3 regions of the Microbacterium sp. NPDC077644 genome follow, and region 3 is predicted to be linked to each of the others. Evidence: predicted binding sites of a transcription regulator. Region 3 holds the regulator's gene; each other region holds the start of a gene.
The links. The regulator HrcA, encoded in region 3, represses chaperone genes, less so after heat shock. The targets are predictions, from matches to a motif close to TTNGCACTCGNNNNNNNCGAGTGCNAA.
Positions count from the first base shown of each region.

Region 1: a site for HrcA is predicted at 1,465-1,491, ahead of groL (chaperonin GroEL). Genes of this name have one in related genera too.
Region 2: a site for HrcA is predicted at 2,423-2,449, ahead of groES (co-chaperone GroES). Genes of this name have one in related genera too.

Region 1 is NZ_JBFBME010000003.1:264,311-274,284, forward strand. Features, by position in the region: gene groL (chaperonin GroEL) at 1-1,428, opposite strand, end outside; gene AB0269_RS13390 (LytR C-terminal domain-containing protein) at 1,542-2,033, opposite strand; gene AB0269_RS13395 (DUF3263 domain-containing protein) at 2,127-2,384, opposite strand; gene AB0269_RS13400 (DUF2332 domain-containing protein) at 2,394-3,386, opposite strand; gene msrB (peptide-methionine (R)-S-oxide reductase MsrB) at 3,475-3,885, shown strand; gene AB0269_RS13410 (nitroreductase family protein) at 3,882-4,448, shown strand; gene AB0269_RS13415 (DMT family transporter) at 4,452-5,366, opposite strand; gene AB0269_RS13420 (SOS response-associated peptidase family protein) at 5,459-6,097, shown strand; gene AB0269_RS13425 (tyrosine-protein phosphatase) at 6,066-6,806, opposite strand; gene AB0269_RS13430 (hypothetical protein) at 6,862-7,167, shown strand; gene AB0269_RS13435 (hypothetical protein) at 7,177-7,317, opposite strand; tRNA gene AB0269_RS13440 (tRNA-Thr) at 7,391-7,466, opposite strand; gene AB0269_RS13445 (thioredoxin domain-containing protein) at 7,509-8,465, opposite strand; gene ugpC (sn-glycerol-3-phosphate ABC transporter ATP-binding protein UgpC) at 8,699-9,805, shown strand; gene AB0269_RS13455 (DUF4032 domain-containing protein) at 9,882-9,974, shown strand, end outside.
Region 2 is NZ_JBFBME010000001.1:263,017-272,990, reverse strand. Features, by position in the region: gene AB0269_RS01375 (dynamin family protein) at 1-381, opposite strand, end outside; gene AB0269_RS01370 (hypothetical protein) at 446-688, opposite strand; gene AB0269_RS01365 (hypothetical protein) at 777-1,817, opposite strand; gene groES (co-chaperone GroES) at 2,040-2,336, opposite strand; gene AB0269_RS01355 (SAM-dependent methyltransferase) at 2,467-3,726, shown strand; gene AB0269_RS01350 (hypothetical protein) at 3,730-4,989, opposite strand; gene AB0269_RS01345 (hypothetical protein) at 4,994-5,539, opposite strand; gene tsaD (tRNA (adenosine(37)-N6)-threonylcarbamoyltransferase complex transferase subunit TsaD) at 5,536-6,630, opposite strand; gene rimI (ribosomal protein S18-alanine N-acetyltransferase) at 6,627-7,070, opposite strand; gene tsaB (tRNA (adenosine(37)-N6)-threonylcarbamoyltransferase complex dimerization subunit type 1 TsaB) at 7,070-7,684, opposite strand; gene AB0269_RS01325 (bile acid:sodium symporter) at 7,732-8,694, shown strand; gene tsaE (tRNA (adenosine(37)-N6)-threonylcarbamoyltransferase complex ATPase subunit type 1 TsaE) at 8,855-9,337, opposite strand; gene alr (alanine racemase) at 9,334-9,974, opposite strand, start outside.
Region 3 is NZ_JBFBME010000001.1:1,197,464-1,207,437, reverse strand. Features, by position in the region: gene AB0269_RS05845 (ABC transporter permease) at 1-917, opposite strand, end outside; gene lepA (translation elongation factor 4) at 1,150-3,015, shown strand; gene AB0269_RS05835 (DUF1990 family protein) at 3,067-3,717, shown strand; gene hemW (radical SAM family heme chaperone HemW) at 3,717-4,952, shown strand; gene hrcA (heat-inducible transcriptional repressor HrcA) at 5,010-6,044, shown strand; gene dnaJ (molecular chaperone DnaJ) at 6,084-7,193, shown strand; gene AB0269_RS05815 (16S rRNA (uracil(1498)-N(3))-methyltransferase) at 7,218-7,946, shown strand; gene AB0269_RS05810 (HIT domain-containing protein) at 8,139-8,486, shown strand; gene AB0269_RS05805 (PhoH family protein) at 8,539-9,567, shown strand; gene ybeY (rRNA maturation RNase YbeY) at 9,561-9,974, shown strand, end outside.

The sequences.
Region 1 (9,974 bases), on a different contig from region 3:
GAGGCCCTCACCGGTCGGCAGCTCGGCGACCTTGTTGGCGACGACACCGGGCTCGAGACCGGCGTTCATCGCGATCTGCTTCAGCGGAGCCGAGATGGCGACGCGGACGATGTTCGCGCCGGTCGCCTCGTCGCCCGACAACTCGAGGGCGTCGAGCGCCTTCGTGCCGGACTGGATGAGCGCGACGCCACCACCGGCGACGATGCCCTCTTCGACTGCTGCCTTCGCGTTGCGGACGGCGTCCTCGATGCGGTGCTTGCGCTCCTTGAGCTCGACCTCGGTCGCAGCCCCGGCCTTGATGACGGCCACGCCACCGGCGAGCTTCGCCAGGCGCTCCTGGAGCTTCTCGCGGTCGTAGTCGCTGTCGGTGTTCTCGATCTCGCGACGGATCTGGGTCACGCGACCCTCGATCTGGTCGGTCTCACCGGCGCCCTCGACGATGGTCGTCTCGTCCTTGGTGATGATGACCTTGCGCGCACGTCCGAGCAGGTCGAGCGTGGTGTTCTCGAGCTTGAGGCCGACCTCTTCGGTGATGACCTGACCACCGGTGAGGATCGCGATGTCCTGCAGCTGAGCCTTGCGGCGGTCGCCGAAGCCGGGAGCCTTGACGGCTGCCGACTTGAAGATGCCGCGGATCTTGTTCAGCACGAGCGTCGCGAGAGCCTCGCCCTCGACGTCCTCGGCGATGATGACGAGCTCCTTGCCGTCCTGGATCACCTTGTCGACGACCGGGAGGAGGTCCTTGATGTTCGAGATCTTGGAGTTCGCGATGAGGATGTAGGGCTCCTCGAACACGGCCTCCTGGCGGTCCGGGTCCGTGACGAAGTACGGGTTCAGGTAGCCCTTGTCGAAGCGCATGCCCTCGGTGAGCTCGAGCTCGGTGCCGAAGGTCTGCGACTCCTCGACGGTGACGACGCCCTCCTTGCCGACCTTGTCGATGGCCTCGGCGATCAGCTCGCCGATCTCGCTGTCAGCGGCCGAGATCGACGCGGTGGCGGCGATCTGCTCCTTGGACTCGATCTCCTTGGCGCTGGAGAGCAGCTCCTCGGTGATCGCGGCGACAGCCTTCTCGATGCCGCGCTTGAGCGAGATCGGGTCGGCGCCGGCGGCGACGTTGCGCAGGCCCTCGCGCACGAGCGCCTGGGCGAGGACGGTCGCGGTGGTGGTTCCGTCACCGGCGACGTCGTCGGTCTTCTTGGCGACCTCCTTGACGAGCTCCGCGCCGATCTTCTCGTACGGGTCGTCCAGCTCGATCTCCTTGGCGATCGACACACCGTCGTTCGTGATCGTGGGGGCGCCCCACTTCTTCTCGAGCACGACGTTGCGACCGCGCGGGCCGAGGGTCACCTTGACAGCGTCGGCGAGGATGTTCAGGCCACGCTCGAGGCCGCGGCGGGCCTCCTCATCGAAAGCGATGATCTTTGCCATGAGTTTTGTCGTCCCTCCTGGACGTAGGCGTTCGGTTTAGCACTCAGAGGAAGAGAGTGCTAACGCCCATTCTGGCACTCGACCCCATCGAGTGCAAGCCGTGAGGGCGGCGTCTATTCAGCAGGCGTCTGGGTGGATTCCGGCTGGGCGCTCGCGCGGTCCAGGCCGATCACGACGACGAGCTGCTTCTGCTCCGGGTCGTCGGGATCGGCGTAGATGTCGCTCTGGTCGACCAGGGCTCCCCCGATGAGGTCGGCCAGGCCCAGCGCCGCCTCGCGCTCGTCGTCGCCGACGTAGTACACGGTGGTCTCGGCGAAGTCCTGCTGCCCTGCGGGGCCGTAGCTGATGAGCTCGTCCGGCCACTGCTCGTTGATGAGCGTCTCGCGCACCTGCTCTTCGAGGCCCTCCTCGGCGGTGGCGTTGAGGATGAGGATGGAGTACGTCGTGTCGACCACCCCGGTCTCCTCCGGGAGCGGCGCCACGGAATCCTCGGCGACGGGGAACAGCGTGATCCGCCCCATCATCACGAGAGCGACGAAGATGCCGGCGACGATGAGGACGAGCGCTGCGACGACCGACCACAGCAGCACGATCCAGCCGTTCATGCCCGGCGCCTCGGCGCGGTGCGCCCCGACACGTCCTGACGTTCGGGAAATGTCGTCGAAGCGGTCTCTCACGGGCTGGGGCACCCGATGATGTTACCCGGCGAAACCGCGCATCCGCGCAACGCGCTGATCGGCACGATGCTCGCGCAAGCGGCGCAGCCGCCTGACCAGGAGCGGGTCGTGCTCGAGCGCCTGCTCGGTGTCGATGAGCCGGCCGAGCAGCTGGTAGTAGCGTGCCGGGCTCATGCCGAGCGTGCTGCGGATCGCCTCCTCCTTGCTTCCCCCGTGGCGCGGCCAGGCCGCCTCCAGGGCGAGGATCGCGCGATCGCGATCGGTGAGGTCTCCGAGCATGGGTCCAGGTTAGGCGGGCGACGGCTCTGCGTCGGCGCGCCACTCCCACCATCCGCCGAGCGGATCCGCCCCGGCGCGCACGTCTCCGTCGAGCGCGACGACGAAGCCCGGCCAGCTCGAGGGGTCCACGGGCGGGTTCCACGCGTCGTGCAGCACGGGCGCATCGATCGTGATCCAGCGGGCAGGCAGGCTGCGCACCCGGTCGATGAGCGCCAGCCTCTGCGCACGGGGAATGTGCGCGAGCACGCCGGGGGTGGTGATCACGAGTGTCGCGTCCGGCGGAGCGGATGCCGCCACCGCTGCGACCTGGGATGCATCACCTCTCACGATCGACGGAGGATCGGATGCGACGACGTCGAGCGCCGCGGCGATCCGCTCCTCGCGCCCGGTCTCCCCGGGCCAGACGAGACCCTGCAACCAAGCGCGATCGCGCGAATCCCCGGCGTCGAGGGGTGCGAGGTCGATGCCTGCGCGCCACACGACCTCGGGCATCCGCAGGGCAGGGATCACGGCACCGCGGACCTCGCTGGTGAGCACGACTGACGAGACGCCGTCCGACGGGTCGAGACTGGCACGAAGCAGTCCGTGCTCGTCGACGAAGCGGTACGAGTAGCGGTCGGGGTACAGGCACAGGCCCGCCGACGCTCCGAGCTCGAGCAGCGCGATGGGGCCGTCGATCTCCGAGAGCACCGGCAGCAGCGGGGCGAGCCGCAGCGGCTCGTTGGTCTGCACGCTGCGCGCCGCGCACTCCGTGACGACGGCATCCGCGTTCGCGCGCACGAAGTCGCGCCAGACCGGGTATCCGTCGAGCGGTGCGCCCAGCATCCGGGTGACGGCGAAGACGAGGGGCGGCTGGCGTCTGTTCTCGGGGATCCGCGCGAGGATCGCCCGCACTTCGGGATCGGATGCCGCGCCCCGCGCCCATTCCGCGTAGAGGTCCGACCGGCCCGGCGCCTCGTCGCGCGCGAAGCGCTCGTAGCGTTCGCGAACAGCATCCGTCATGGTTCCATTCTCCGCCGTCGTCACCTCTCGTCATGATGGCCCCGGTGCCGCGTGGACGGGGGACAATGGAAGCGACTCAGGAGGACGTATGGACTACAGCGTGAAGAAGACCGACGCCGAATGGCGCGAAGAGCTCGGCGACGAGCAGTACGCGGTTCTGCGCGAAGCCGCCACCGAGCGCGCCTGGACGGGCGAGCTCCTGGACGAGTCGCGAGCCGGGCTGTACACCTGCGGCGCGTGCGGCGCCGAGCTGTTCAAGAGCGGCACGAAGTTCGACTCCGGATGCGGCTGGCCGAGCTTCTACGAGTCGATCCGGCCCGACGCGGTACAGCTGCTCGAGGACAACACCCTGGGGATGCAGCGCACCGAGGTCCGCTGCGCGAACTGCGGCTCGCACCTCGGCCATGTCTTCCCCGACGGGTTCGGCACGCCCACCGGCGACCGGTACTGCATGAACTCCCTGGCCCTGAACTTCAGCCCCGAGGCTCCCGAGGCTTGAGCGCTTTCGATTCGGCGCTCTCCAGGCAGTCCTGGTCGAAGGTCACAGGCGATGCGCCGTCGCACGAGGAGCTCGTCCGACTGATCTCAGCGGCGGGACGGGTCGCAGATCACTCGTCGCTGCGGCCGTGGCGGCTGATCGAGCTGCGCGGCGATGACCGCCTCCGGCTCGGCAAGGCGATCGGCAAGGCCGAGCGCTCGCGCGCGTCGACGAAACCCCTGCGCGCGCCGCTGCTGATCGCCGTGGTGGTGAGCTTCCGCAAGAGCTCCAAGGTTCCGCACTGGGAGCAGGAGGCCGTCGCCTCGGGCGTCGCGCACACGCTCAGCCTGCTGCTCGACGAAGCGGGCTGGGGCGTGCTGTGGCGCACCGGGCACTACACGCGCACCCGCGCGGTCGCGAAGGCGCACGGCCTCGAGAAGAACGAGGAGCTGCTCGGCTGGCTCTACGTCGGCGGCAAACCGGAGCGCTCCAAGCCCAGTCGGCGCAAGACGATCGACGCCGAGTCGTTCCTGACGCGGATGCCCTCGAAGAAGTCGAAGAAGTCGGACACCGCGAAGGACTAGCGCTCAGCGGCGGCGCCGCCGCCACGGCAGGGCTGCGATCACGGAGGCGACCGCGACGCCGATCATGGCGAGGAGCTGCCACAGCGCGGGTCCCGCGGATGCCGGCCACAGCAGGTCGATGATCACCGACGTGACGAGCTGCCCGAGCACGGAGCCCAGGCCGAGCAGAAGCACACCGGTGTGCGCGACGATCGTCGCTCCGAGAAGGATGTAGGCGAAGCCCAGCACCCCGCCGAGGTAGAGCCACGGCTCGGCGGGCAGGGCCTGCGGCATCCCGTTGAACGCGACGCTGAGCGCAGCGGCGATCGCCAGGACGACGGTGCCGCCCACGAAGCTCATCAGCGTCGCCGTCATCGGCGATGCCACCCGCTGCGCGAGCCGACCGTTCGCCGCCGACTGCCAGGCGATCCCGACGCCGGCCGCGAACGGGAGCACGAGCAGCCACCAGGGCGCGCGTGCGAGAGCATCGCCGCTGAGCGAGATGCCGACCGCTGCGAGAGCGAACAGCCCGCCCAGCACTCGGCCCGGTGTGACGGCGACGACGCCTGCGGGGCCGACGCCGAGGCGATCGAGGATCAGTCCGTTCACGGTCTGCCCCGCGACGACGCCGACGGTGAAGAGCGAGACGCCGAGAATGCCGGCAGTGAGTCCCTGCGTAGAGACGGTGAGTGCGCCGCACGCCCCGCCGCACAGCATCCAGATCGGCACGTGACGGGTGCGCAGACCGTTCCACAGGCGTGCGGCGCCGGCTCGCGACGACGGAACGGCGACCGTGACGGCGACGAGGATGATCAGCCCCGCCGTGAACGAGACGAGTCCCGCGACGATGCCGTCGTCGATGCGCACGCCGAGGACGCCGTTGACGCGCGCCTGGATCGCGGTCATCACCCCGATCGCGACGGCCCCTCCCAGTGCGATCGGGGCGCGCAGTCGGCGGGTCGGGGTCACCTCAGCACAGTACCCGAGGCCGCGCGGCGCCGATGTCCGCGGCGGCGGGTACGCTGACGGGCATGTGCGCGAGCTATGGACTGGATCCACGCTTCACCGACGCCGAGCTCCTCGCCGAGGCCGACGCCGACGTCCTCGAGGGTCTGCGCTCGTGGGCGCAGACGAACGACGGCGAAACGCTGCGTCCGACGGGGAGGAATCTGCGCAACCTCAACCCGCTCATCGTGCCGGCGGGCGACCAGCCCGCCGCGCTCGAGACGGCATGGTGGGGCTTCCTCGTGGGCGGCCAGCCGTCGAAGTTCCCCTCGATCAACACCCGCTCCGAGCGGCTGCAGGATCAGCCGGGCAAGATGCGCGGCCGCGCGATCGTACCCACGACCGGGTGGTTCGAGATGCGCAAGCCCGAACGGGTCTGGCACGAGTTCCGCCTGGACGAGGGCGCCCTGTTCGGCATGGCCGCAGTCACGCAGCGCGGGCGGACCCCGGACGGCGAATGGGTCACCTGCTATTCGATCGTCATGGCTCCGGCGCCCGATCACCTCGTCGAGATCCACGACCGGATGCCGATGCTCATCCCGCCGGCCATGAGCACGGACTGGCTCACCGGCGCCCCCAGCCGCGAGCTCATCGACGAGGCGCTGATCGCGTCGGCCGACGTCGCCGGCAGGGTCAGCGCTGCGCCGCGGACGGACGATCGCTGAGGAGCTTGTCCCTCAGCGCGGTGAGTACGGCGTCGTCGACGCCGGCGCCGGCCAGATACGCGGGAACGCCGCCGTACTCGTCATCGATCCAGTCGAGTGCGTCGGCGAGGACCTCGGGCGGCGACCCGGTGAGCACCGCGACGACCTCATCGGTGATCCGCACCCGGAACGTGCGCGCCTTGCGCAGCATCCGCTCTGTCCACTCCCCCTCGAGGTTCGCCGCCGTCGCGGCGTAGTCGGCAAGCGTCACCGCGCGGTCGATGCCGATCGCCTCCAGCACGAGTGCGACGACCAGACCCGTGCGATCCTTGCCCGCGGTGCAGTGCACGACGACGGCGCCGTCCGACGCCGCGATCTCGCGGACGATGCGCCCCAGAGCAGGCCGATGGCCGGAGAGGATCGTCCGATAGACGCCGGACAGGCTGATCGTGTCGAGGTCGATCCGCCGCGGTGTCCCGTCGATCGGGATGCCGACCCGGACGGCGCCCGTGCCGCGCAGACGATCCCGACCGCCGACACGGCGGTCGATGCTCGATCGCAGATCGAGCACGGTCCTGATGCCGAGCTCGCGGATGCGTCGTCGCCCGGTGCGATCGAGCCGGTGCAGCGCATCCGAGCGGTAGAGGACGCCGGATGCCAGCGCCCCGGGCGCAGCCTCGCGGAAGTTGTACGTCCCTGGCACGTCGAGACGGGTGACGGCATCGCCCATGGCGCCATGCTAGTGGTCGGCTATCGTGGTCTGACTGCACAGATCGGGAGAGCTCATGGGGTCCGACGACGACCGGCCGCGTCCCCGCGCACTGCGCGACGCGACGGCCGAACCGCGCTTCGCCGCGCGTTACGCGACCATCGACGAAGTGGCCGAGCTTCTGGGCGTGACACCGGTGTCGCTGCGACAGACGATGCGGCGCCGGGATGCTGGTGAGGCCTCGACCGCGAGCGACGCGTTCATCGACCCGATCGGGAACGTCTCGGGATACCTCTGGGATCGCGACGACCTGACGCCGGAGGCCATCGCAGCCTGGCACGATCGCCCGCGCCGTGGGCGCAGGCCGAACAGCCAGCGCTAGAGCGGAACCTCAGATCTCGGCGACGTCCTCATCGGACTCGCTGGATTCCGGTACGTCCTCATCGACCGCGAAGTCGGGATCCACGTCCTCGCCCTCGGGGTTGGGATCATCCTGTGGGAGAGCGCCTTCAGGGAATGCGGCATTGCTCATGGTCGTCTCCGTCCATCGTGCTGAGGACCCAGGATCGCATACCGCCCTTGGAGTCACCAGAGCGAGGGCATCATGGAGCCGACTGCGGGATTCGAACCCGCGACCGCCTGTTTACAAGACAGGTGCTCTACCAGCTGAGCTAAGTCGGCGAACGGCGTCCAGCTTAGCGAGCCGGGCGCACGAGTCGGTAACTACGACGCAGGGGTCTCGGTGGGCGTGGGCGACGACGTCGTCGTCGGCTCGGGCGTCGGCTCGGTCTCGCTGGCGACGGTGAGCACGAACTGCGAGAACTCGGCCGGGTCCTTGAGCGACCCGACATAGGCCTCGCCGTTCACGACGATCATCGGCGCGCTGGTGAGGACGAGGTCCTCGGATCCGTCCAGCGGACCCTCGAGTGCACGCGAGGTCGCGTCCTTCGCCCAGGTGATGTAGTCCTGATCCTCGATGCAGGCGCGCACGACCTTGGGGCTGTCGACGCCGACCGCGACCGCCAGGTCGGCGAGCTCGACGTCGGTGCGGCCGGGGCTGTCGACCTCGGGCTGATCCACGAGGAGCTCGTGGTTGAACGCGTAGAACTTGTCGGGCGAATGCGTCGCGAGGCAGGCTGCGGCAGCAGCCGCGCGAAGCGAGTACTTCGTGCCGTTGGAGCTGGCGGTGAGCATCGCCACCGGGTGGTACGTCACCGTGACGGCGCCCTCGTTGATCCATCCGGCGAGCTGCCGGGTGTTCGCGAGCTCGAAGTCTCCCGCGCCCGGCGAGAGGTAGTCGACGTAGATGTGCACGTCGACGGGCGCCGTGGTGGGCGTCGCCGTCGGCGTCGGCTCCGACGTCTCCTCACCCGCACCACTCTCCTCCGGCGCGGGAGTGGTCGGGACGGTCTCCGCCGACATGTCGCTGACGCTGCCGACGACGATTCCGTCACCGTCGAGGCCCTTCGGGTTCAGCACGGGCTTCGAGACGCTCGAGGTGATCGCCATCGTGACGGCGGTGCCGATGGCGCCGACGGCCACGATCGCGACGGCACCGATGATGATGCGTCGCATGATGCGGGCACGCGACTGCTTGGCGTGCACCTGCTGGGCCTTCTCCCGGACCGCCTCACGGGATGTGCGAGGGGTGGGGACGTTCGGCGTTTCGTCGCTCGACATCGTTCCTCTTGAAGATCTGGACGGGGACGGGTTCCCCGGCGTCCGTCGGACACACGGCCTGCGTGTGTGTTCCGGACCGTCTTCGATGGTATCCAGCCAGCCTGGGAAATACCCAGACGGGGCGCTTCGTGCCATACTGAAACCGGCCCGACGACGGGCCACGGTGGGGTCTCTCCACCGCTTCCATCACAACGGATCGTCCGGCACGTACCTGCCGGTGAAGGAGAAACATCATGGCATCGGTGACTTTCGACAACGCCACTCGGCTCTACCCGGGCGGAACCCGCCCGGCCGTCGACAAGCTCAACCTCGAAGTCGGAGACGGCGAGTTCCTCGTCCTGGTCGGCCCCTCCGGCTGCGGCAAGTCCACCTCCCTGCGCATGCTCGCCGGCCTCGAAGAGGTCAACGAGGGCCGCATCCTCATCGGCGACCGCGACGTCACGGACGTCCCGCCGAAGGACCGCGACATCGCGATGGTCTTCCAGAACTACGCGCTCTACCCGCACATGACGGTCGCCGAGAACATGGGCTTCGCGCTCAAGATCGCCGGCGTCGGCAAGGAGGAGCGCGCAGCGCGCGTCCTCGAGGCTGCCAAGCTCCTCGACCTCGAGCAGTACCTGACCCGCAAGCCCAAGGCGCTCTCGGGCGGTCAGCGTCAGCGCGTCGCGATGGGCCGCGCCATCGTCCGCCAGCCGCAGGTGTTCCTCATGGACGAGCCGCTGTCGAACCTCGACGCCAAGCTGCGCGTGCAGACCCGCACCCAGATCGCCTCGCTGCAGCGTCGACTCGGCGTCACCACGGTCTACGTGACGCACGACCAGACCGAGGCTCTGACCATGGGCGACCGCATCGCCGTGCTCAAGGACGGCCTGCTCCAGCAGGTCGGCAGCCCGCGCGACCTGTACGAGAAGCCGAACAACGTCTTCGTCGCCGGCTTCATCGGCTCGCCCGCCATGAACCTGTTCGCCGCCGACCTCGCCGACGGCGGCGTGCAGTTCGGCACCGAGGTCGTCCCGCTCGACCGCGACACCGTCGGCCGCGCCACGGGCTCGCAGGTCACGGTCGGCGTCCGCCCCGAGGACATCACGGTCGGTCCCGCAGACGGCAAGGGCCTGTCGGTGACGGTCGACCTCGTCGAGGAGCTCGGCGCGGACGGCTACCTGTACGGGCACACCGACATCAACGGCAAGCGCACCGACATCGTCGCGCGCGTCGACGGCCGCAACCACCCGAACGCGGGCGAGACCGTCACGCTGGCCGCCAACCCCGGCCACGTGCACGCCTTCGACCTCGAGTCGGGTGACCGCCTGAACGACAAGCCGGTCGTCTCGGCCTCGTAACCTCGTCACACGCGCGGCGCGGGCTGACCAGCAGGTCGCCCGCGCCGCGTCGTCTTCCCCGGCATCCAGGAGGGCCATGCAAGACGCTTTGCGGATCACCGCCAGCACGGTCGACCCCGGGCTGCTGGGGCTTCCCTGGTCGGTGCCGCTCGGGAAATGGCCGAGCGAG
Region 2 (9,974 bases), 930 kb from region 3:
CCCCCGCTCCGAGACGTACTCCGCGAGATCGTCGAGGGGGATCTGCCTGCGCCGCAGCGGCTGGTGGAGCGGATCGGCGCCACTCGGTTTCGCCCGCTCGACGATCCACGCCGATGGCTCCGGCGCGTAGCCGACCACGGTCGGGACGCTCGTGGCGATGTCGTCGTCGACGGGACAGGCCGGCGCATTCACGAGCGCGTTGATGAGCTTGCTCTTGCCCTGCTTGAACTCGCCGACGACGATCACCCGGATGCCGGGATCGAGCAGCCGCCGATGCGTCTGCTCCAGACGCTCGGCGAGATCCGCTCGCCCGGCTGATGCCGCGAGGCCTCCCACCTCGCGAACGGTGTCCGCGACCGATTCCCCAGCGCGTCGCTGCACGTGTCCCCCCAATACCTTCAGTTGTCAGGGGTGGTGCACCACCCCTGCTCCCCCAGTGCCGGGACTAGGCCAGAAGGTCCGGTCCCATCGAACCTCCACTGACATCGGAGGCGGCATCCGGGCCATCTCCCCAGATGACGTCCGGATCCACCTCCCAGTCGGTGGAGTTCACGTTCTCGATCTCTGCTGTGAAGATGTTCGTCCCCGTCGGGTCGACATCGGATGCGGCATCCGTCCAGAAGGACTGGTCGAAGACGTCGTCGCCCATCGGCTGCTCTGCCGATTCGCTGTGCACGTCACCAGACATGTCTCACGACCTTCGGATCGGATTGCCTGCAGTGTACTGCTCCACCCGGCCGCCTTCCAGAGGCAGCCGAGTGGAGCAGGCTGGTATCTCAGAAGGCGACGTCGTTGAAATCGCCTGTGGGGCTGCCGACGTTGATGTCGTCGACGGTCACGTCGACGTCCAGCGAGCCGTCGGTCGTCGAGTTGTCCTGGAACGAGTCGTCGACCGTCCAGTTGTCCGAGAAATCGGTCATCGAGTTGTCGGAGTTGTCGGTCATCGAGTTGTCCTGGAACGAGTCGTTGACCGACCAGTTGTCCGAGAAGTCGTTCATCGAGTTGTCGGAGTTGTCGGTTGCGGAGTTGTCCTGGAACGAGTCGTTGATCGAGTTGTCGACGTTGAACGAGTCCGTGTTCCACGTGTTGCCGATCGAGACGTCCCCCACCGTGATGTCGGTGTCGATGTTCGTCCACGACGCGTCCCCGCCGGCTGCGACGGAGCCGTCGCCGGCCGCCGTGACGCTGCCGCTGCTGAACGTCTGAGCGACGTCGCCACCACCGGTTGCGATGTTCTGGTTCACGGAATGATCTGCCAGGTTCGTGCGCGCATCGATCGTGATGCTGCCGCCCGTCGCGCCGGCGAGACCCGCCGCGCCCGTCAGATTCAGGTCGTTGAACCCGGAGTTGTACTGACGCATTCCGACACTGATCGAGTGGTCGTTCAGCGTCGTGGTCGTCGAGTTGTCCTGGAACGAGTCGTTGATCGAGTTGTCCGAGTTGTCGCTGTTGTCCGAGTTGTCGCTGTTGTCGGAGTTGTCGGAGTTGTCGGTCGTCGAGTTGTCCTGGAACGAGTCGTTCACCTGGAACGAGTCGCTGATCGAGTTGTCCGAGTTGTCGGAATTGTCGCTGTTGTCCGAGTTGTCGCTGTTGTCCGAGTTGTCGCTGTTGTCCGAGTTGTCGGAGTTGTCCGAGTTGTCGGAGTTGTCCGAGTTGTCGGAGTTGTCCGAGTTGTTCGAGTTGTCGACCGAGTTGTCCGAGTTGTCGGAGTTGTCGTCCGCCGAGTTGTCCGAGTTGTCGGTGTTGCCGTTGCCGACGTCCTCGACACCCAGATTCCACTGAGCGCCGAGCAGATTGACGTTGTCCTGCACAGCCATGATGAACCCCTTATCAGTCACAGTGCCGATTGGCGCTTGTGACGAGTCTGGAACGGGGCCCGGCGGGCGGCATCGGGAGGCATCCCGAGGCTTATCGGGGAATCGTCGGGGGATGATCGGGGACGGTGCGGGGGTCAGTAGGGGACGGGAACGCAGAAGGTCCGGATGCCGAAGCATCCGGACCTTCTGACGAACTGCGCGGTCGCTGAGCTTGGAGAAGCGTCAGCGTACGACGACGGCGAGGACGTCGCGGGCCGACAGGACGAGGAACTCGTCTGCGCCGAACTTCACCTCTGTGCCGCCGTACTTGCTGTAGAGCACGCGGTCGCCGACGGCGACGTCGAGCGGAACGCGGTTGCCGTTGTCATCGATGCGGCCGGGGCCGACCGCCACGACCTCGCCCTCCTGGGGCTTCTCCTTGGCGGTGTCGGGGATGACCAGGCCACTCGCGGTGGTCTGCTCGGCCTCGACCTGCTTGATGACGATGCGGTCCTCGAGCGGCTTGATGGAAACCGACACGGTCTACCTCTTCTTTCTTGACGCTGACACGAAAGACTCGTTCGCACTCTCAACCCGAGAGTGCTAATCACAGTGTAGGCGCTCGGCTGGCACTCATGCAATGCGAGTGCCAACCCCGTACGCTGGGCGGGTGGAGATGTCCGAGCTGACCGCCCTGCTCACCCCCGAGGGGCTTCGCCTCCTCGACGAGGTCGGGGCCATCAGCACGACCGTCGAGGTCGCGCAGACCGTATCGCGACTGCGGCAGGCGGGCCACTCCCCCGATCTCGTGTCCGCCGTCGTCGGCCAGGCGCATCTGCGTGCCAAGGGCACCGTGAAGTTCGGCGGTTTCGCGGAGCGGATGCTGTTCACGAGGGCCGGCCTCGAGCAGGCGACCCGTCTGGGGGTCGCCGCCCGCCACGCCGGCCGCATGCGCCGCGCCGGGATCGAGAACGTCGCCGATCTGGGCTGCGGCATCGGCGGAGACTCCCTCGCGTTCGCGGGTGCGGGGCTGCGCGTGCAGGCCGTGGACGCCGACGAGGTCACCGCGGCCATCGCCGCCTACAACCTCGCCCCGTTCGGCTCCGACGCCGAGGTCCAGCACGGCACGGCCGAGGACTACGTGAGCGCGAACTTCGGAGAATTGCACGAACTCAGGAGCGAACCGGCCGCTCCCTCCGAAGATGCTGCGATTCTCCGAGGGAAGCGCACGGCCGTGTGGCTCGATCCGGCCCGCCGCACGGCGGGACACGGCGAGACCAGGCGGGTCGCGGCATCCGACTACTCCCCCTCGCTCGACTGGGCCTTCGATCTGGCGCAGCGCATGCCCGTCGGCATCAAGCTCGGCCCCGCCCACGACCGGGACGCTCTCCCTGCGGATGCCGAGGCGCAGTGGGTGTCTGCGGACGGGAGCGTGGTCGAGCTCGTGGTGTGGTCCGGCATCCTCGCCCGCGAGGGCGTGCGGCGCTCGGCGCTGGTGATCCGCGGCGACGAGTCGCACGAGATGATCGCCGGCGCGGATGCCGAGGACGCCGAGGTCCGCGAGCTCGGCGCGTTCCTGCACGAGCCCGACGGCGCCGTCATCCGCGCGCGTCTGATCGGCGACGTCGCGCGGAGCCTGGATGCCGGGATGCTCGACCCGAAGATCGCCTATCTCACCGGGGATGCCGCCGTCACGAGCCCCTTCGTGCAATCGTTCCGCGTGCGCGAGGTGACCGCGGCGAACCCGAAGGCGATCAGCCAGGTGCTGAAGGCGCACGATATCGGGACGCTCGAGATCAAGAAACGCGGGATGGACATCGACCCCGCCGCGTTCCGGAAGAAGCTCGCGCTGCGCGGCGACCGAACGGCGACGCTGATCCTGACCCGCGTCGGTTCGCGGCGCCTGGCCGTCATCGCCGACCGGGTCTGACCGTCAGGATCCGGTCTTGTCGTCGATCGACGGCTCCTCGGTGAAGAAGTCGTCGAACATCGGATCGTCGGGCGAGGGCTCGATGACCTCACCGGTCTCGGGGTCGACCGTCACCGTCACCGGATGCCGCACGATCGTGAGCTGCGGTCCACGGGTCGCGCTCTGGGTGACGATGTACTCCGTGGGGATGCCGCCGACGGTCGCGCTGAGCGTCAGGTCGCTCGCGACGTCTTCGGTGCAGGCCTCGACGACGTCGCCGTCCAGGACAGCGACGACGCACAGTCCTTGTCCGGCCCACTCGTAGAAGACGGAGGTGTCGCCGTCGCTGCCGATGACGCTGAGGTTCTGCGGCGCGTAGCCCTCCGCCTCGATCTGCCGCAGCTGCGCCAGCTCGGCCTCGGTGTACTGCGATTCCCAGTCGTAGGTCTCGGGTCCCCAGACCTGAATGTACGGCACCAGGTCCCCCGTCTGAGCTCGCAGGATCGCGGCCGAGAGGGACTCGCCTGCCCGCTCCTGTCCTTCAGGGATCGTGATGGATGCATTGGGCCAGCCGTATTCGTCGATCTCGTCGAGCGACATGCACCCGCTCGATGTCTGCCCCGGCGCGGTGATGATGACGCAGCGCTGTTCGCCCTGCGAGGCCTCGGCCCGCCATACGACGACGCCATCCTGCTCGGCGACGGCGACGACCGTGCCGGGGTCGAACTGCTCCTCGAGCTCGGCCCGCTCGTCGCCGTGCGCCGCGGTGAGCATGAAGGACTGCGCGTCCCACCCCCAGATCGCCCAGCCGATGCCGAACCCGATCCCCAGGGTCGCGACGACGGATGCCGCGATCAGGGGCCAGCGGCGGCGTTGCGGGGGTGCTTCGGTTACAGACGAGGCTTCCGCATCGTCGGAGGCTTCGGCGCGCTCCGCTTGCTCAGTCGGTCCCTGAGCCTGTCGAAGGGTCGTCTCGCTTCGCTCGCTCAACGACCCGCTGAATTCATCCCCCGCGTCGCGTCCCCGCGATTCGTCCACTGCGGCAGCCCCGTCTTGCGGGTCGTTGAGCGAAGCGGCCGGAGGCCGCGAAGACGACCCTTCGACGGGCTCAGGAACCACGGGCTGAGCGACCGCAGGGAGCCGAAGCCGCTCGTCCTCCCCGGCAGCATCCCGTGCCCGCTCCTCCAGCTCCTGCAACCGCGCGAGTTCGGCGTCCGACAGCTCTCCGCCCGGCCCGTAGGCCTTGGCGCGCAGCATCCGCAGCTCTGCGGAGGAGTCGGTCATCGTGCTACCCGATCTGCTCGAACTGCATGGCCGCCCAGATGAGCCAGCCGAGACTGAAGATGGTCGCGGCGAGCCCGAGCACGAGCGCCCACGTCGCGATCGCCCTGCTCTCGACGGGCCGGCGCAGCGACATGATCGCCGCTATCACGGCGATCACTGCGAGCGGGATGCCCCAGCCGACGAACCACGAGGCGACGAGGGCCACGATCGCCGCGACGAGTGCCCAGGGCGCGAGGCGGCTGTTGTCCTCGACGACCGGCTCATCCGCCGGCGCCCACTGCACCGCGGGCATGCCGGCGGTGTCGGCCGGTCCGCTCGCGACGACGGGCTCGATGCCCACAGGACCGGTCGGCATGCGGGTGTACTCGCTGCGCCGCGCCCCCGGAACGCTCGTGCGATCGGCGGGCTGCTCGACGTCGGGGCTCGGCGCCTCGACACGAGCGTCGGCAGCGGAAGGCGCGAGGTCGGCAGCGGAGGGCGGGAGGCCGGCAGCGGAGGGCGGGAGGCCGGCAGCGGAGGGCGGCGGATCGGGCTGCGTCGGATCGCTCATGCGGCGTTGCCCCTGGTGACATCCTCGGTGCGCTCGGCGACCTGGATCTCGGTGACCGGCAGCGTCGAGTCGGCACCGAAAGCGAGGGTCGACGGCCGGCGTCCGGACTCGATGAGGTCGGCGGCGAGGGCTGCGACCATGGCACCGTTGTCGGTGCAGAGCGAGAGCGGCGGGATGCGCACGGTGACCCCCGCGGCGGCGGCCCGCTCGAGAGCGACTTCGCGCAGGCGCCTGTTGGCGATGACGCCTCCGCCCAGCAGCAGCCGGGGAACCCCCCGATCGGCGCAGGCCGCCAGCGCCTTCGTGACGAGCACGTCGACGACGGCCTCCCGGAAGCTCGCGGCGACGTCGGCGACCGGCACGGGCACCCCCTCGGCCTCGGCGCGCTCCACCCAGCGGGCGACCGCGGTCTTCAGGCCCGAGAACGAGAAGTCGTAGCGGTGCTTCGCCATGTCGGTGCCCTTGGACAGTCCGCGCGGGAAGCGGATCGCCGTCGGGTCGCCGCCGACGGCTGCACGATCGATCTCAGGGCCGCCGGGGTACGGGAGCGACAGGAGCCGGGCGACCTTGTCGAACGCCTCACCCGCCGCGTCGTCGATCGTCTCGCCGAGCAGTTCGACGTCGGTCGTGAGGTCGCGCACGTGCAGCAGGGAGGTGTGCCCTCCCGAGACGAGCAGGGCGATGGTCGGGTACTCCAGCGGGTCGGACTCCGGCGTCACGATGTCGGCGGCGATGTGGCCGACGAGATGGTTGACGGCGTAGAGGGGCTTGTTCAGCGACACCGCGAGCCCCTTGGCCGCGCCGACGCCCACCATGAGGGCCCCTGCGAGGCCGGGACCGCTGGTGACGGCGATCGCGTCGAGGTCGGCGAGCGAGACCTGCGCCTCGGCGAGGGCCGCCTCGATCGCCGGCTGCAGAGCCTCGAGATGGGCGCGCGCGGCGACCTCGGGCACCACACCACCGTAGCGGGCGTGCTCGTCCATGCTCGAGGCGATCGTGTTCGACAGCAGGGTGCGGCCACGGACGATCCCGATGCCGGTCTCGTCGCAGCTCGTCTCGATCCCGAGCACGAGAGGTTCGTTGGCGGTCACAGCTTCACCTTCATCACGATCGCGTCGACGTCGTCGGGCTGGTAGTAGCGCGGGCGGCGGCCGATCTCCTCGAACCCCTCCGAGCGGTACAGCCCCTCCGCGGACGGGTTGTCGGCCCGCACCTCGAGGAAGACCTCGCGCGCGCCGTGGGCGGATGCCTCGGCGAGAAGCGCACGCAGCAGCGCGCGGCCGCGCCCCTGTCCCCTGCGCGCCTCGGCGAGCGCGATGGTCTGGATGTCGGCATCCGCGTTCCCGCGGATCGACCGGAGCCCCGCGTACCCGATGACGGCGCCGTCCTCCTCGTCGACGAGGTAGTGGCTGTACGGGGTCGCGAGCTCGGCCGCCATGGACTCGCTGCTCCACGCGTCGGAGGGGAAGGAGGCATTCTCGATCGCCATGATCGCGTCGAGGTCGGCCGGGGTCGCGGCGCGCATGGTCATCAGCTCACCCGCTTCGGAGCGCCGGGCACAGTGACGTCCGGCTGGCGGAGGTACAGGGGCTCGGGACCGGTGAGCTCGCGTCCGGCGGCAGCGGCGCGGAGTCCGACGCGGGCGAGGTCCGCGGCGTCGAGCTCCGCCACCTCGAGCGATCGGATGCCGCCCAGCCGCGCCTCGGCGTCGGCCGCGGGAACGAGCACGGTGGGCTCGACGAGGTTCGGGATGCCGTCGGCATCCAGCCCGTCGAAGACGGAGATCGCGACCTCGCGGCGGCGCGCGTCGGTCACGATCGCGAACGGCGAATCGGGTGCGTCGCCCTCGAGGACCGACAGGGCGGCCCCGAGATGGCTGGGCACCGCAATCACCGGGATGCCGCGTCCGAGGGCGAACGCGCGGGCGGTGGCGATGCCGATCCGCAGCCCCGTGAAGGGCCCGGGCCCCATCCCGGCGACGACCGCCGTGATCTCCTCGGCATCCGCGAGGACCTGCTCGAGGAGCCCGCCGACGACCTCGGCATGGCCGAGCGGATCGGGGCTGGCGGCACGGGCGCGCAGCGAGCCGTCGGAATCGATCAGGGCGACGGCCGAACCCAGGGAGGTGTCGACGGCGAGGATCACCTCTCCAGGGTAGTCGCGGTTCGCGCCCCCGCTGCGAGGATGGTTCTGTGCGGACGAGCGTCGAGTGGATGGAGCGGCATCAGGTGCTGCTGTACGTCGCAGCGCTCGCGGTGGGCGCCGGCGCCGGCCTTCTCGCGCCCGCCGTCGCGCATCCTGCGGAACTCGCCATCACTCCGGTGCTCGGCGTGCTGCTGTACGCGACGTTCCTCGGCGTGCCGTTCGCGCGCGTCGGGCAGGCGCTGCGCGACGGGCGTTTCCTCGCGACCGTCCTGGTCCTGAACTTCGCCGTCGTCCCGGTCGTCGTCTGGGCGCTCTCCCGGATCGTCGCGCACGACCGGGTGCTGCTGGTCGGCGTGCTCTTCGTGCTGCTGACGCCGTGCATCGACTACGTGATCGCGTTCACGGGCATCGCCGGCGGCGCGAAGGACCGGCTGCTCGCGGCCGCACCGCTGCTCATGGTCGCGCAGATGCTGCTGCTTCCGCTGCAGCTGTGGCTGTTCGTCGGACCGGAGTTCGTGCAGCGCATCGATCTCGCCCCGTTCGCCGAGGCGTTCGTGCTGCTCATCGTCGTGCCGTTGGCCGCAGCCGGCCTCACCCAGCTCGCCGCAGCGCGCACCCACTGGGGATCGGCGACGGAATCGGTCGTCTCGGGCGCCATGGTGCCGCTGATGATGCTGACCCTCGCGCTCGTCGTCGCCTCGCAGCTCGCCGCCGTCGGTGCGCGCATCGGGTCCATGGCCCTGGCCGTCCTCGTCTACGTCCTCTTCGCCGTCCTCATGGTGCCCATCGGGGCTCTTGCCGGGCGCATCGCGAGGCTCGACGTGCCGGCGCGCACAGCGGTCGTCTTCAGCGGCGTCACCCGCAACTCGCTCGTGGTGCTGCCCCTCGTGCTCGCGCTCCCCGCGGCGTTCGACCTCGCGCCGCTGGCGGTGGTGACGCAGACCCTCGTGGAGCTCGTCGCGATGGTCGTCCTCGTCCGTCTCGTGCCGGCGCTCCTGCGGCGCCGCTGACGCGCGCGGGGATGGCCGGTGTCGCCCATGCGACGAGTGAAGTCCCCTTCCCGTGCCGCCCGCAGGGTCGCACATGGTCGCCACACAGCACGAATGCCGACCACACGCGTCACCTCCTGGCCAGGGTCGCTACCGCCGCTCCGCACCCCGCCCGGTGGTCCTACTGCTCGACGCGCTCGATCGTGACGATGCGGGCGGCGTCGGCATCCAGGTCCTCGTCGGCGATGTCCTCGGCGCCGCCGACGGGTCGCTCGATCTCGATGTCCCACCAGGCGTCCGCGATCGCCGGCGCCATCTCGCGCCCCCACTCGATCACCACGACCGAGTGGGCGAAGTCGACGTCGAGGTCGTCGAGCTCGGCGGCCGATCCCAGACGGTACGCGTCGACGTGCACGAGCGGCGCCCGGCCGATGAGCGACGGATGCGTGCGTGCGATCACGAACGTCGGGCTCTGCACAGGGCCGCGCACGCCGAGGCCCTCGGCGAGCCCGCGGGTGAACGTCGTCTTCCCCGCTCCCAGCGGCCCGGTCAGCACGAGCAGGTCGCCCGCGGTCAGCTGCTCGCCGATCACGAACCCGAGGCGCTCCATCTCATCGGACGTGGCGATCTCGCGCCGGCCGAGGAAGGCGGGGTCGACGCTCATGCGCTCCTCCGCGGAACGCGGTTGCCGATCCGGCTGACGATCTCGTAGTTGATCGTGCTCGCCGCGTTCGCCCACTCAGTCGCCGCGGGAGCGCCCAGCGTCGGGTCGCCGAACAGCACGACCTCGTCGCCCACCGACACCGCGGAGTCGCCGACATCGACGACGAACTGGTCCATGGCGATGCGGCCGGCGACCGTGTGCCGACGGCCGCCGATGACGACAGGGCCGCGTCCGGATGCCTGCCGGGGGATGCCGTCGGCGTACCCGAGCGGCACGAGGGCGAGTGTCGTGTCGCGGTTCGTGCGGTGGTCGTAGCCGTATGAGACGCCCGTCCCCGCGGGAACGCGACGGACGGCGGCGACGGCGCCGCGGAGTGTCATGGCCGGGCGTAGGCCGAGCTCGGCGGACGAGCGGTCGTCGAACGGTGAGAGCCCGTACAGCCCGATGCCGATGCGCACGGCATCCAGTCGGGTCTCGGGCAGGTCGATCGCGGCGGCCGTGGCGGCGATGTGGCGGATCTCGGGACGGATGCCGGCGGATGCCGCGGCCGCCGTGCCCTCCTCGAACCGGGCGAGCGCGGCGCGATCGTCGGCGGGCGAGGTGTTGGAGAGGTGGCTGAACAGGCCGACGACGCGGA
Region 3 (9,974 bases):
ACCATGACGGCGCTGAAGGCCGCGACCGCGACGACGCCGTTGATGTCGCTCTTGACGATGGTCTCGATGAAGTACTTGCCCATGCCGTTCCAGGCGAAGATCGTCTCGGTCAGGATCGCGCCGGTGAAGATGCCGGGGATGCTGAACGCGACCTGCGTCGCGACGGGGATGAGCGAGGTGCGCAGCGCGTGCTTGCGGATCGCCTGCTGCTTGGTCAGGCCCTTGGCGCGCGCGGTGCGGACGTAGTCGGCGTTGATGTTGTCCAGGAGCAGCGTGCGCTGCAGGAAGTGGGTTCCCGCGTAGCCCGTGATGACCAGGGCTATCGTGGGCAGGGTCACGTGCTGCAGTTTGTCGATGAGCACGGGGAAGAACCCTTCGACCCCCTTGCTCGCCGCCCCGGTGACGAAGAAGATCCGGGCGCCGAACAGGTCGTTGATCGCGATGGCGAGAAGGACCAGGCCGAGAGCGGCGACGATGACGTTGATGTTCATCGTGATGATCGAGGTCGCCTGGCCGATGCGGTCGGCGAGTTTGTACTGACGCGATGCGGTGTACACGCCGAGCGCGATGCCCAGCACGGTCATGATCACCGTTGCGCCGAGAACCAGCTCCGCGCTCACCCACATGCGGTAGGCGATCTGCTCGTTGATCGAGCCGCCGGTCGGGCTCACGCCCCAGTCCCAGCGGAACAGGATGGAGCTGAACCAGTTCCACCACCGCTCCCAGATCGGCACGGTGTCGCTGAGGTTGCGCGGCTCGAGGAGGTTGACGATCTGCTCTTCACTGAGCGGAGGGCGTCGACCGACGAAGTTGTTCCGGGGGTTCAGGAAGCCCCACGCAAGGAAGAACGTGATGTTGGTCGCCACCACGATCATCAGCAGCCAGCCGAGGAATCGGCGCAGGAGATACTTGATCAAGGTGTTGTCTTTCTCTTTGCAGGCGCGCTCGGGATCGGCCGACGCAACGCTGAGTCGGATGTATTCAAACATCTCGGGCTCGTTTGTGCGACCGATCCGGACAGCGTCTGGTACGGAGTCGGGTTGCAACTGACACTCGGTGTCGCCGATCTGTACAGGGCAACCTCGCGAGACTATCACCGGTCATGGCGAATCGAGCATTAGGTGCGCCTGACCGTAGACTGCTGGAGACATGTCACCACGCGCCCTCACCCCGCTCTCGCCTGCCGCAACGCCGCCGGCGCAGATCCGGAACTTCTGCATCATCGCCCACATCGACCACGGCAAGTCGACCCTCGCCGACCGCATGCTGCAGATCACCGGTGTCGTCTCCGACCGCGACATGCGGGCGCAGTACCTCGACCGCATGGACATCGAGCGCGAGCGGGGCATCACGATCAAGAGCCAGGCCGTCCGGATGCCGTGGGCCCTTCGACAGGCTCAGGGACCGGACCAGGTATACGCCCTGAACATGATCGACACCCCCGGACACGTCGACTTCACGTACGAGGTCTCGCGCTCCCTGGCCGCGTGCGAGGGCGCGATCCTGCTCGTGGACGCCGCCCAGGGCATCGAGGCCCAGACTCTGGCGAACCTGTACCTGGCGCTCGAGAACGATCTGCACATCATCCCCGTGCTCAACAAGATCGATCTGCCCGCCGCTGACCCCGACCGCTTCGCCAAGGAGCTCGCCGACCTCATCGGCGGCGACCCCGACGACGTGCTGCGCGTGTCGGGCAAGACCGGTGTCGGCGTCGAGGAGCTCCTCGACCGCATCGTCGCAGACATCCCGGCTCCGGTCGGCGATGCCGACGCACCGGCCCGCGCGATGATCTTCGACTCGGTGTACGACGCCTACCGCGGCGTCGTCACCTACGTGCGCATGGTGGACGGGAAGCTGGAGCCGCGCGAGCGCATCCAGATGATGTCGACCCACGCCAACCACGAGCTCCTCGAGATCGGCGTGTCGAGTCCGGAGCCGATCCCGTCGAAGGGCCTCGGCGTCGGCGAGGTGGGCTACCTCATCACCGGCGTGAAGGACGTGCGCCAGTCGAAGGTCGGCGACACCGTCACGACGAGCCGGGACGGCGCGATGCAGGCACTGGCGGGCTACACCGACCCCAAGCCCATGGTCTTCTCCGGCATCTACCCGATCGACGGCAGCGACTACGCCGAGCTGCGCGAGGCGCTTGACAAGCTGAAGCTGTCCGATGCCTCCCTGCAGTACGAGCCCGAGACCTCCGTCGCCCTCGGCTTCGGCTTCCGATGCGGGTTCCTGGGGCTCCTGCACCTCGAGATCATCACCGAGCGGCTCAGCCGCGAGTTCGGACTCGACCTCATCACGACGGCGCCGAGCGTGATCTACGAGGTGACCACCGACACCGGCGACACGGTCACGGTCACGAACCCGAGCGAGTACCCGGACGGGCGCGTGGCGTCGGTCGCCGAGCCCATGGTCAAGACGGCGATCCTGCTGCCCAAGGACTACGTCGGCACGGTGATGGAACTGTGCCAGTCGCGGCGCGGATCGCTACTCGGCATGGAGTACTTCTCCGAGGAGCGCGTCGAGCTCCGGTACATGATGCCGCTCGGCGAGATCGTGTTCGACTTCTTCGATCACCTCAAGTCCAAGACGCAGGGGTATGCGAGTCTCGACTACGAGCCCGCCGGCCAGCAGACCGCCGACCTCGTCAAGGTCGACATCCTGCTGCAGGGCGACAAGGTCGACGCGTTCAGCGCGATCGTGCACCGCGACAAGGCCTATTCCTACGGGACGCTCATGACGGAGCGGCTGCGCAAGCTCATCCCCAGGCAGAACTTCGAGGTCCCGATCCAGGCCGCGATCGGCGCGAGGATCATCGCCCGTGAGACCATCCGCGCGCTCCGCAAGGACGTGCTCGCCAAGTGCTACGGCGGCGACATCAGCCGCAAGCGCAAGCTGCTCGAGAAGCAGAAGGAGGGCAAGAAGCGCATGAAGATGGTCGGACGGGTGGAGGTCCCCCAGGAGGCGTTCATCGCAGCGCTGTCCGGCGACGTCGACGGCAAGGACAAGAAGTAGGACGAGCCCCGTCCGGGGCATCGTTCAGGTAACGGAAGTAGTCTGGATCTCATGCGGCGCGGGACTTTCCGAGACGACACGGTCGACTATGCGGCGGTCGGGGCGACGCACGCGCCCGATCTCATGCAGTATCCGCCGGAGCGCAGCACCCCGGCCGAGGAGACCTGGCGGCTGGGCAGCGGCGAGGAGCGATTCCGCACCGCCGGAGACGCTCTGCTGTCGTGGACGGCGCAGCGCGCCGCAGGTCTGACCGTCGAGGACGTGCGCCCGGCATCCGGCCCCGCGTACGCGGGAGTGAGCTTCGACGCCGACGGCAATCCGGTCGCGCCGAGCAAGCGCGAGGTCGAGCAGCGCTTCGACGCGGAGGGCACGCCCTTCGCCGGCCCCGGAATGACGCTGCGGCTGCGCGGACGCGTGGCCGGCATGCGCGCGGATGCCGAACTGCGCGTGATCTCGGTCACCGAGGAAGCACGCCGAATCGGCCTCGTGCTCGGAACCGTGGGCGGCTCCGTCGTCAGCGGCGAGGAGCTCTTCGACATCGAGTGGCGCGACGACGACTCGGTCTGGTTCACGGTGCGCGCGTTCGATGCGCCCAACTCCGTGTTGTACCGGATGGTGCCCGGCCTGCTCGGGCGGCGTCGCAAGGAGCTGTTCGCCCGGTACCTGCGGGCGATCTCTCCGCTGTACACCACGCCTCTGTGATGGCGGGACCACTGCCGATCGGCGATCCGGCACCCCGCGACGGTGCGCTGCCCGCCGACCTGTCCGTCGATCGGGATGTGCCGTTCTCGGCCTACCTCCACGTACCGTTCTGCCGCGTGCGCTGCGGCTACTGCGACTTCAACACGTACACGTCAGGGGAACTGCGCGGAGCGCGTCAGGACGAGTACGCCGACACGCTGATCAGGGAGATCGCGCTGGCCGGGCGCGTGCTCGGCGACGCCGGCGCCCTGCGCCCGATGGACACGGTGTTCTTCGGCGGCGGCACGCCGACGCTCCTGCCACCGGGCGACCTGGCGCGGATGCTGGATGCCGCCGTATCGGCATTCGGAATCACCGACGGCGCCGAGGTCACGGTCGAGGCGAATCCCGACACCGTGACGCCCGAGGTCGCCCGCACCCTCGCGGATGCCGGTGTGACCCGGCTGTCGGTGGGCATGCAGTCCGCCGTGCCGCACGTGCTCGCAGCGCTTGACCGCACGCACCGCCCGGAGAACGTGCGGACGGCCGTCGACGCCGCGCGGGAGGCGGGCCTCGCCGTGAGCGTGGACCTCATATACGGCGCCCCCGGCGAGTCGCTCGCCGACTGGGAGGCCTCTCTGGATGCCGCGACCGCACTCGAGTCCGATCACATCTCGGCGTACGCGCTGATCATCGAGGATGGCACCAAGCTCGCCAGGCAGATCCGTCGGGGTGAGGTGCCGGCCCCCGACGACGACCTCCAGGCCGACATGTACGAGCTTGCGGACGAGCGGCTCGCGGCAGCAGGTTTCGACTGGTACGAGGTGAGCAACTGGGCGCGTCGCTCTTCGACAGGCTCAGGGATCGACAACCGTTCGCGGCACAACCTCGCGTACTGGCGGGGGAGCGACTGGTGGGGCTTCGGCCCCGGGGCGCACAGTCACGTCGCGGGGCTGCGGTGGTGGAACGTGAAGCACCCGGCGGCCTATGCGCAGCGGCTCGCGGCATCCGAATCGCCGGCGGCGGGCACCGAGCGTCCCGGCCGCGAGGCCCACCTGCTCGAGCGCGTGCTGCTCGAGACGCGCCTGGCGGAGGGGATGGCGGCATCCGATCTTCCCGAGGCGAATCGTGCGCGTGTCGCAGGCCTCATCGCTGACGGCCTGGTGGATGCTGGAGCCGCCATCCGCGGCCGCATCAGACTGACCCTGAAGGGGCGTCTTCTCGCCGACGCGGTGGTGCGCGAGCTGACCGATTAGCTCAGCGAGTAGAATTGGCACTCGAACTGTACGAGTGCCAGCGGAGAGGAGTGCATGATGGTCACCGAACGCGGGCTGCAGGTGCTCCGGGCGATCGTGCAGGACTACGTCGAGACGCACGAGCCCGTCGGCAGCAAGTCGATCGTCGACCGGCACTCGTTCGGCGTCTCCGCCGCGACGATCCGCAACGACATGGCGCTCCTCGAGGACGAGGAGCTCATCGCAGCGCCGCACACGTCGTCGGGCCGGGTGCCGACAGACAAGGGCTACCGGGTCTTCGTCAACCACCTCGCGCAGCTGCGTCCGCTCTCGGGCGCCCAGCGCACCGCGATCGAATCCTTCCTCACCGACCCGGCAGACCTCGACGACCTCATGGTGCGGACTGTGCGCGTGCTGACGCAGCTGACCGGTCAGGTCGCCCTCGCGCAGTACCCGTCGTTCGCCCGCGCCCATCTGACGCACATCGAACTCGTCTCGCTCGCACCCAACAGGCTCCTCGTCGTGCTCGTGACCGACGCGGGCGGGGTCTCGCAGCGCATCGCCGTGCTGCCCGCCGATCTCGACGAGTCCGACGTCGCGGTGCTGCGGGCGCGGCTGTCCGCGCAGCTGACGGGGCAGACCGTTCGGGAGGCCACCGACCGCGTCCAGACGCTCGGCGAGGGCTCCGAGGGCACGCGCGTGGATCAGGCGATCAGGCTGCTCGCCGGGATCATCGGCGAGGAACTCGCGGAATTCCGCCAGGAGAGGCTCGTCATGGCCGGGGCGGCGACGCTCGCGCGGCGCGAGCAGGACTTCCGCGGCAGCATCCACCCTCTGCTCGAAGCGATTGAGGAGCAGGTGACGCTGCTGCGGTTGATGAGCGAGATGGTCACGGACGAGCAGGGCCTCGCGGCGAGCATCGGCACCGAGAACGAGGCATTCGGACTTCCGGAGGCGTCGATCGTCGCGAGCAACTACCTGGCACCCGGCGGGACGGCTCGTGTCGGCGTGATGGGCCCGACCCGCATGGATTATCCGAGCAACCTCGCGGCGGCGCGGGCCGTGGCCCGCTACCTGTCCAGGCTGCTCGACGAGGACGAGGCGAGCCGCTGAGCGGCTCTGCCGGAAGCACGCACACGCAGGAAGGTGATTGTGGCGGACCACTACGAGGTCCTCGGGGTGTCGCGAGACGCGTCGACGGATGAGATCAAGAAGGCGTACCGGAAGCTGGCGCGTCAGCTGCACCCGGATGTGAACCCCGGTGAGGATGCGGCGGAGCGGTTCAAGCTCGTCACGCACGCGTACGACGTGCTCAGCGACGAGGACTCCCGTCGCCGTTACGACATGGGCGGCGGAGACGGCGCCGGCGATTTCGGCGGCTTCGGCGGGTTCGGCGACATCTTCGAGACGTTCTTCGGAGCGGCTCAGGGCGGCGGACGCGGCGGGCGGCCCCGGTCGCGCAGGGAGCGCGGCCAGGATGCGCTGGTGCGCGTGACGCTCGACCTCGGCGACGTCGTCTTCGGCGCGCATCGCGACATCGAGGTCGACACGGCCGTGCTGTGCGAGACGTGCCAGGGATCGTGCACGCAGCCCGGCACGTCCCCTGTCACGTGCGACATCTGTCACGGCACGGGCCACGTCCAGCGCCAGGTGCGCAGCCTGCTCGGCAACGTCGTCACCTCGCAGCCGTGCGGCAGCTGCCAGGGCTACGGCACCGTCATCCCGCATCCGTGCGGGACGTGCAACGGCCAGGGGCGCGTGCGCTCGCGCCGCACGGTGTCGCTTGACATCCCCGCCGGCGTCGAGACCGGGCTGCGCCTGCAGCTGCCGGGGTCCGGCGAGGTCGGACAGGCCGGTGGACCCAACGGTGACCTGTACGTCGAGGTGACCGTCTCACCGCACGCCGCGTTCAGCCGCGACGGCGACGACCTCCTCGCGACGCTCGAGGTGTCGATGGCCGACGCCATCCTCGGGACGGAGACCTCGATCGACGGCCTCGACGGCAAGGTCGACCTCGAGATCCGGCCGGGTGTGCAGTCCGGTGACGTCCTCACGATCAAGGGCCGGGGCATCACACCCCTGCGCGGCAACCAGCGCGGTGACCTGCGGGTCGGCGTGCAGGTCGTGACGCCCACCAAGCTCGACTCCGCGCAGCGCGCCCTCATCGAGGACTTCGCGAAGAAGCAGAAGGCTCCCGGTCCCCAGCTCGCGCAGTTCCAGCAGGGGCTGTTCTCGAAGCTGCGCGACCGCTTCAAGCACTGACCGTCCGATCGATCGGAGATCCCCGTGGCCCTGCACTTCCTCGTCGAGAGCTGCACCGGTGCCGCCGTCGGCGACATCGTGGAGCTGATGGGTGCCGAGGCGAAGCACGCGGCCGTCGTCCGGCGGGTGCGCGTGGGGGAGTCGGTCACGCTCGGCGACGGCCGCGGCGTGTGGCTCGAGGGCGAGGTGCGGGATGCGTCGCCCTCCCGTGTCGATGTCCTTATCACCGGACGTTCGGCGACGGAAGCGCCGCCAGTGCGGCTGATCCTCGCGCAGGCGCTCGCGAAGGGCGATCGCGACGAGCTCGCGGTGCAGGCCGCCTGCGAGCTCGGGGTCGACGAGGTCGTGCCCTGGCAGGCATCCCGCAGCGTCTCGCGCTGGGAGGGCCCGAAGGCCGTGAAGGGTCGCGCGCGCTGGACGACGATCGTCCGCGAGGCCGCCAAGCAAGCGCACCGGCCGTGGGTTCCTGCCGTCACCGAGCCCGCGTCGACCAAGCAGCTGGTTGCGCGTGCGGCGGATGCACGGATGCTGATCCTCGACCCGACCGCGACGACCCCGCTGTCCGAGATCGCAGCCGATGACCGCGACCTCGTGCTCGTGGTCGGCCCCGAGGGCGGGATCTCACCTGAGGAACTGGCCGCGTTCGAGGCGGCAGGCGCAGAACGCGTCAGACTCGGCGACACCGTGCTGCGCACGTCGACGGCCGGCCCCGCGGCCATCGCCGTCCTCTCCGTCGCCCTCGGTCGCTGGTAGCCCGCCTCGGCGCGCTTCCCGCTCCAGCACCCGCGCCAGCATCCACAGACCTCTCGTTGCCTACGAGACCCCACCTGAATTACGTGATTCCGAGGAGGTTTCGTCGCTGAGGAGAGGTCTGTGGATGCTGCGGTGAGGCGCGCGCCTGACGGCAGCCGGGCCTGAAGACACCCGCCCACGTAGAATGAGAGCATGACCGAACCGTCGATCTTCACTCGCATCCGCACCGGCGAGATCCCCGGTGAGATCGTGGTCGACGCCGGCACGGTGTTCGCGATCCGCGACATCAATCCGCAGGCTCCGCTGCACATGCTCGTCATCCCCAAGACCGAGCAGTACCGCGACGTCACCGAGCTCGCAGCCGGAGATCCCGGGCTGCTGGCGGACATGGTGGCCGTCGCGAAGCAGATCGCCGATGAACACGCGAACGGCGAGTATCGTCTGATCTTCAACAACGGACCCAGCGTCGCGCAGTCCGTCTTCCACGTGCACGCCCATGTGCTCGGCAATCTCGAGGAGAACAAGCTCGTTGGCTTCTGACGATTCGACCACCCCGTCCGTGACAGAGCGCATCTACGCGGACGGCGTCGCCATGGTGCAGCTGCTCGGTCCGCAGGACCGCCTGCTGCGCATGCTCGAGAAGCAGCACCCGGACGTCGAGGTGCTCGTCCGCGGCAACGAGATCACGCTGACCGGCGAGCCGTCCCTCGTCGCCGACGCGAAGGCGCTGGTCGACGAGCTCATCACGATCACGCGCGAAGGTGCGGATCTCGCGCCCTCGGATGTCGAGACCTCGGCGCGGATGCTCCGCCACGATGGCGGTCCGCGCCCGAGCGAGGTGCTCGGCGAGGCGATCCTGTCGACCCGCGGCAAGGTGATCCGCCCGAAGACCCCCGGGCAGAAGGACTACGTCGACGCGATCGACGAGAACACGATCGTCTTCGGCATCGGTCCGGCCGGCACGGGCAAGACCTACCTGGCGATGGCGAAGGCCGTGCAGGCGCTGCAGCGCAAGGAGGTCGACCGCATCATCCTCACGCGCCCTGCCGTCGAGGCGGGCGAGCGGCTCGGCTTCCTCCCCGGCACCCTGACCGACAAGATCGACCCGTACCTGCGTCCGCTGTACGACGCGCTCAACGAGATGATGGACCCCGAGATCGTCCCCCGCCTGATGGCGACCGGAACGATCGAGGTCGCACCGCTGGCGTACATGCGCGGTCGCACGCTCAACGACTCCTTCGTCGTGCTCGACGAGGCGCAGAACACGACGCCCGAGCAGATGAAGATGTTCCTGACCCGGCTCGGCTTCGGCACGAAGATGGTCGTCACCGGTGATATCACCCAGGTCGACCTGCCGCAGGGCGCATCGGGCCTGCGACTGGTCACCCGCGTGCTGAACGACATCGACGACATCCACTTCACCCGCCTCACGAGCGAGGACGTGGTGCGTCACTCGCTGGTCGGTCGCATCGTCGACGCGTACAGCGAGTACGACGAGCAGCGCACGGCCGCACGCCACGAACGCGAGCAGGCCGCGGAGTTCGCGAATCGAGCCGAGCGGCGAGCGGGGCAGCGCCCCGGCCCCCGCGATCGCATGCCCAGACGAGGACACTCATCATGATCGAGATCAACAACGAGTCCGCGATCGCCGTCGATGAGACGGTGCTGCAGCGGCTGACCGACTTCAACCTCGCGCAGCTGCACGTGAGCGCCGACGCCGAGGTCGCGATCGTCCTCGTCGACGAGGGCGCGATGGAGGCGCTGCACGTCCAGTGGATGGATGAGCCGGGCCCGACCGACGTGCTGAGCTTCCCCATGGACGAGCTGCGCCCCGGCACCGAGGACCGCCCGACCGCTCCAGGTCTGCTCGGTGACATCGTTCTGTGCCCGCAGGTCGCCGAGACGCAGGCGCAGGCAGCCGGTCACTCCCTGATGGACGAGCTGATCCTGCTCACCACGCACGGGCTGCTGCACCTGCTCGGCTTCGACCACGCAGAGCCCGACGAGGAGCGTGAGATGTTCGGGCTG